2 regions of the Thalassotalea aquiviva genome follow, and region 1 is predicted to be linked to the other one. Evidence: predicted binding sites of a transcription regulator. Region 1 holds the regulator's gene; the other holds the start of a gene.
The links. Region 1 encodes LexA, which represses DNA repair genes until DNA is damaged. Its sites were predicted from a motif close to TACTGTATNNNNATACAGTA; they were not measured.
Positions count from the first base shown of each region.

Region 1 (3,436 bases):
TTCCAATAAATAGTGCTGGCCTTTATCTGCAAGCACACCTTCACGGTTATCAAATTGCTCTTTGGGTGTTGATAAGACTGAATAAAATTCAATGTCTTGGTCAAAGTATTTGTAATGCCACTTCCATTGCGAGCCAGTCACTTGAATGGTTAACTCAGATTCACTGTTGTCTTCCATTTTTATTAAGGTGTTCGTGGCCGGCCAAGCCATGGCGATTAATATAATGATTGGGATAGCGGTCCAAAGAATTTCGACTTTGGTGCTTTCATGGAAAGAGGCGGGTTTAACACCTTTGGACTTGCGATGAAAAATCATTGACCAAAACATGGCCCCAAAAACGAGGATACCAATGGCAGTACAAATCCACATGACCATCATATGCAATGAATAGACTTCTTGGCTAACGTCTGTTACCCCTTGGGTTAAATTCAATTGCATGTCGGCCCAAGCTGAGCTGGAAAACAAAGTTCCCAAAAACAGCCAACCTAGGTTACGTCTTTTCACTCGACATCTCCTTTGCTTATTAGCACAGAAAATACAGAAAAAATAACCGATACCTCGATAGCTTTACGCTACATTCGATGCTTCATTTCCGTAACTTATTATTATATTTATGTCTACTTCAACTCTGCTTAAGGCAGTGGCTGAACCTAGTTTTTTATCAACAATTGCTGATATGTCTTCACCCCCAACCGTAATCAAAGCGACCCGTACCAAATTTGGTCGAGCAGCATAAAATGTCCAGTTGTTTTGGCCTTGCTGTTGTTAAACCACCTCAATCGAAAACAAAACTTGGGCAGTTTTGCTGACAAATTTGGTTTAGACAAAAACAAAACGTCAGAGAATGAATCCTTTTTTATGGCATCTAGGGAAAGCCCAAGATAACTTTTGTTTACTTTCCACTCTAGAATTACTTAAATTTTGATCAAGATCTAGTGTTTTGTAATAAAAAGGTTAAATAATTATGGGTTTATTAAATGCGGAAGAAAGAGAGTAAAAACAATAATTAGCAGAGAAAGTAGGAAACATGGTGGGTATAGAGACGGTCCCACCATGATATTAAACAAGCTTAGGCTGGTTACATCCAGTCGGCGTTTCGAATGACGCCAACGGCGATGCCTTCAATATGAAATGCTTGAGTGGTTAAATCGACAACAATCGGTGAAAAATCTTCGTTTTCGGCGTGTAAGTAAACTACGTTACCTTCACGCTTATAACGCTTAACGGTGACATCGTCTTCCACTCGAGCAACCACAACCTGACCATTATGAATGTTGGTGGTTTGATGCACGGCCAGTAAGTCGCCATCTAAGATGCCAATATCTTTCATACTCTCGCCGTTAACTCTTAATAGGTAGTCAGCACTGGGGCGAAATAAATTACCATCAATTTGGTAATGTTGCTCGACATGCTCTTGCGCTAAAATTGGTTCACCGGCAGCCACCCGACCAATTAACGGTAAACCTTCATCTTCTTGCATATGTTCTTCGGCCAGACGAATGCCGCGACTGGTTCCCGGAATAATTTCAATAAAACCTTTTTTGGCTAATGCTTTTAAGTGCTCTTCAGCAGCATTGGCAGATTTAAAACCAAAGTATTCGGCAATTTCAGCGCGTGTTGGTGGCATACCTGTATCAGCGATTTTTTCTTTAATTAAATCGAATATTTGTTGTTGTCGTTTGGTAAGAGGGCGCATAGTTGACCTGTTTATCTGTACAGTGCTAGATACTGTCAGTATATACAGCTAAATAATTATCGCAACAGGTAATTTATGTTTAAATTGGAATTTTGTGTAATCCAGTTTATTTCTAAAATAATCCAAGCAAAATAAACTGAGCCCTATGCTGTCTTAATTTACTGATTGTCTGTTTTGGCTAGCATAGGCAGTTCACTACCAGTGATTAAATTGTTATGTTATACCGGATTAGGCAAATTAACAGGGCATTTTTTTAGCTTAGATTTGACTGATACGTCAAAATTATTTTGTTTTAAATTGCTGATTTTAAAGGGATGTCGCTTTAGTGTCTGGTCTTTGTCATGGCCATGTCGTTTGCTTTAAAACGTTTTTTGTTAAGAATGGAATTCCTCAAAAATAAATTTCAATGCATATAAAAAAGGGTAAGCATGATTATTAGAAAACTTCGGTTACAGAGAGGCTGGACGCAAAGCCAATTAGCTGAAATGGCAGGAGTCACGCCTCGAACTATTCAGAGAATCGAGCAAGGACAAAACCCAAGTATAGAAACATGTAAAGCCCTAGCATCTGTTTTTGAGGTAGATCTTTCAATGATACAACCCAAGGAGACAATGATGAATCACGACGTTAATGTAAAGTCAGATGAACAAAAAGCTATGCTGTATGTGAAACGTGTTAAGGAATTCTATGAATTTGCACTGGTGTATATAGTGTTAGCGCTCGTTTTTTCTATTAAGTTTTATGATGAGCCGAAATTTTATATCCTTTTTGGCGGCCTCGGTGTTGCTTTAATTGTCCAAGGCCTTATAGCCTTTGAAAAAGTGCGTTTTTTTTCCCCCGATTGGGAAAAAAAACTGATTGAAAAAAAGTTAGGGCGTAAATTATAAGAAACCTTTCGTTCCGTTTTTAAGTCGAAGCGAGAACTGTTGACTGGTAACGGTTACCGTTAACTTTTTCTTGTCGCATTTAACGATTTTAAGCGCCTTGCCTGCTTGGTAATAGTGAAATTTGATTGCCCCTTAGAGGGCTTTTTCGTTTTATTAAGGCAAGACAAATTAGCTGCATTTGGTCGCACTGCCAACATGCATATTTGATTTTCAACGTCGCAGGAAGGCGCTTTAAGCGTAAAATATAAGGAAAGTCATTGTAGAAATGTTTGTAAACGCTTTCACATTTCAGCAATACATGTGCATTTGCACACCGCCAGTATTGCTCATATGATGGTAAAAATTTGCTCAATGAATGACTTGGGTAATGTTCGTTTCAACCATTTAGGGATTATGCAACTGCTCGTTGACAAAATACCAACTCGAGTTGCTGGTTTGCAACCGAGTTATTTTTTATGCTCAAAGCTCAATCAGTGACAAAGGAATATAAGCTATGATATTGGCTGAAAAAATTATCAGATTAAGGAAGCAGTCGGGCTGGTCACAAGAAGAGCTTGCAGAAAAAATGCAGGTGTCTCGACAATCAATCTCAAAATGGGAAAGTGCAAACAGTATCCCAGAATTAAATAAAATTATTGCTTTGGCGAAAATTTTTGACGTATCAACAGACTTCTTACTACTCGATGCAAACGAAGTTTTTAGCCCAAATAATGGTGAAAAACCAGCGGATAGGACGCTGGTAACCTTAGAGCAGGCAACAACATATGTTGAGGGTAAATTGGCAGTATCTGCTTTAGTCACCAAGGGCGCGATTTTATGTTTATGCAGTGTGATCCCATTATTTTTCTTCTTA
Region 1 is NZ_CP166961.1:3,027,397-3,030,832, reverse strand. Features, by position in the region: gene coxB (cytochrome c oxidase subunit II) at 1-438, opposite strand, end outside; gene lexA (transcriptional repressor LexA) at 1,079-1,696, opposite strand; gene ACAY00_RS13525 (helix-turn-helix domain-containing protein) at 2,125-2,583, shown strand; gene ACAY00_RS13520 (helix-turn-helix domain-containing protein) at 3,077-3,436, shown strand, end outside.

Region 2 (3,436 bases), 1.1 Mb from region 1:
CACCTCATAACCATCCATCTTTGGCATCATAATATCAAGCAGAATTAAATCCGGTTTGTGGGCGCTTTGGGCTATTTTTAAAGCTTGCTCGCCACTTAATGCGGCTTTAAGCTGGTAAAATGGTTTTAGCAGTGCGATTAACAAGTCAATATTATCGGGGTTATCATCAACAATAAGTACCGATTGTTTTTGCTCTAAATGCATGCAACCTCGTTAACAGTTGGGGTTAGCCTTAGTCAGTAAAATGAAACGCCTAAAACCAAGGGGTAAGATAAATTTAACAATAGCAAGAGAGCTGACTTATTCAAGTGGGATGGGGATATTGATAACGCTAAAACGACAACCAATACAATCAAAAAAGAGCAGATAAACTGCTCTTTTTAAGGACGATGTGACCGATGACGTTATTTGGCAACCATAACCATGGCTGGACGAATTAAACGGCCATTTAATTCATATCCTTTTTGCATCACCGCGATAACCGTATTCGCTTCGACCCCTGCCACTTCTTGCATGCTCATAGCTTGGTGTAATTCTGGGTTGAAAGGTTGATCTTGAGGCTCAATGGCTTTTACCCCAAACTTATCTAAAGCGGCCAATAAACCCTGTAACGTTAGGTTAACCCCTTCGTAAGTGGTTTTTTGCGCTTCGTCTTCAGAGTCAATTGTCGCTAAGCCACGCTCTAGGTTATCAACGACGGCTAACATTTCACCGGCAAATTTTTCTAAAGCAAATTTTTTCGCTTTATCGACTTCTTGTGCACTACGACGACGCATATTATCAACTTCGGCTTTTGCTCTGATCACCGAATCTTGTTGTTCAGCAACTTTCGCAGTCGCAGCAGCAAGCTTTTGCTCTAACTCAGCGATTTTTTCTTGTTCAGGGCTAAGTGCAGCTTCTTCTGTTTGCGCTTGTGCTACTTGCTCTTCTGTATGCTCTTGTGTTTCAACTTGAGTTTGTTCTACTTCAATCTCAGCGTTTTCTGTAACGGCTTCTTCACTAGGTTTGGTTGACTCAGTTGTCATTGATAACTCCAATATAAATCTCAATGAGGGTAATTATGGGGACATAAATAAAGGATTCAAGCATAATTTTTAACTAATTATAATGCGATCCCTTTACAAACCACAGATAACAGGTAAAACTGCCAGTAAGTGTTTTTAATCCCCGCATGGTAAATGACTAAAATATATAAAAAAATAGGATTAATAGGGAAGCCCGATCACGACGGTGCTTTAGCCACAATATCCATTCTTTTTCAGTACTTACAAAGCCAAGGTTACCCCGTCATCGTGGAAGAAAAAGTGGCTAGACAGTTAGATTTACCAAATCCGGTGCAGATCACCGATATTGGTGAGCAAGCAGATCTGGCGATTGTCGTCGGTGGTGACGGTTATATGCTGGGTGCTGCTCGAGTGTTATCTTGTTATGACATCGGGGTGATTGGCGTGAACCGAGGCAACCTTGGTTTTTTAACCGACTTAGCGCCAGATAACCTTTTACCCCCATTAGAAGAGATTTTACAGGGTAAATCAAAAACCGAACAACGCTTTTTAATTCATGTTGAAGTATATCGCCATGGCATGCTAAAAAGCAGCAACAGTGCGGTTAACGAAGCGGTATTGCACCCTGGTAAAGTGGCAAGCATGATGGAATTTGCGGTGCACATTGATAATATGTTTATGTTTTCTCAGCGCTCTGATGGCATCATAATATCGACACCAACAGGATCCACAGCCTATTCAATGTCGGCAGGAGGGCCAATTATGAGCCCAACATTAAATGCCTTATCTTTAGTCCCCATGTTTCCGCATACCTTAACCAGTCGCCCAATTGTGGTTGATGGTAACAGTGAAATTAAAATCGTAACGGCAACCAATAATCACGAAGAGCTGCAAGTAAGTTGCGATGGACACGTCATTTTAGCGGTGATGCCTGGAGATGAAATCATCATCAAAAAGAGCGAAAATTTATTGCAGCTTATTCATCCCCTTAACTACGATTATTATAATGTATTACGAAGTAAATTGAGTTGGGGCAATAAAATATACTAGCCCATTCAAATTTGCCAAACGCCCCTTGTGTTTGCAACCTTTCAACCATCGTTGCGGACAAAATTTAAGCTTGCATTGATTAAATAACCCTGTAAACTAATTACTGTATAAATAAACAGTAATTAGTTTTTTAATTAGGGTACGGCCATGATTGTAAGTTTGTCGATAAAAAACTTCGCCATTGTTGACTATGTTGAAATAGACTGGCAACGCGGTATGACGGTAATAACCGGTGAAACAGGTGCGGGTAAATCCATCGCCATTGATGCTTTAGGCCTATGTTTAGGCGATAGAGCTTTAGCCAATGCTGTTCGCCCTGGTACTGAAAAAGCCGAGTTAATAGCATGTTTCGATTTAACCAATAGCCCTTCTGCTCGCCAGTGGCTCAATAACCAAGATTTATTAATGGAAGATGAATGTATTATTCGTCGGGTGATAAATAAAGAAGGACGGTCAAAAGCCTATATTAATGGTAGCACCGTGCCCTTAGCCTTATTGCGCCAATTAGGCCCACTATTACTTAATATTCACGGCCAACATGATCACCAATTATTGATGAAAAACAATGAACAACGTCGATTACTGGATGATTATGCCGACCATCAGCGGCTGTTAAATAATTTGCAAGACAGTTATCGTCAATGGCGACAATTGCAACGAGAAATAGACACTCTTGAACAAGCCAAACAACAGCGGGCGGCGCAAAAAGAATTATTACGGTATCAGGTTAAAGAACTGGATGAATTTAATTTACAAGAATTTGAGTTTATCCAGTTAGAGAATGACTATAAGCGAAACAGCAATGCCCAACAACTCATACAGCTATCGAGTCAGTGCATTGAGCAATTATCAGCAAATGAAACCTTTAATGTATTAGCTAACTTACAACGCTGTAATGATGAGCTAAATAAGTTGGCGGAAATAGATATTGATGTAAAAGCCATTGCCGAACTGATAAACAATGCATGTATTATGGTAGAAGAAGCCGATCGAGATCTTAATTATTACCAACAAAGCATTGACATTGATCCGCAATCGTTTGCCCTTATCGAAGAACGCTACTCAAATGCAATTAGCTTGGCGCGAAAACATCAAGTTGCGCCAGAATTGTTGGCACAACATCATAGTGCATTAACGCAACAGCTTGAGCATTTAACCGACGATGACAGTCGCCTTGAACACATCTACGATGAGCTTGAAACTTGCTTGCAAAATTACCAACGAGCCGCAGAGAAGTTAAGCAAAAGCCGCCAAAAATCAGCCAAAGTGTTGGCGCAAAAGATCACCGCAAGTTTGCATCAACTTAATATGCCCAACGCACAATTTAAGGTACTGATAAAGCAAGGAGAAAATCCTCTGCCCAATAGAGACGGTATCGATAT
Region 2 is NZ_CP166961.1:786,757-790,192, reverse strand. Features, by position in the region: gene ACAY00_RS03565 (HD domain-containing phosphohydrolase) at 1-204, opposite strand, end outside; gene grpE (nucleotide exchange factor GrpE) at 405-1,025, opposite strand; gene nadK (NAD(+) kinase) at 1,179-2,054, shown strand; gene recN (DNA repair protein RecN) at 2,202-3,436, shown strand, end outside.
Region 2: the regulator LexA is predicted to act here: its motif matches at 2,156-2,175, upstream of recN (DNA repair protein RecN).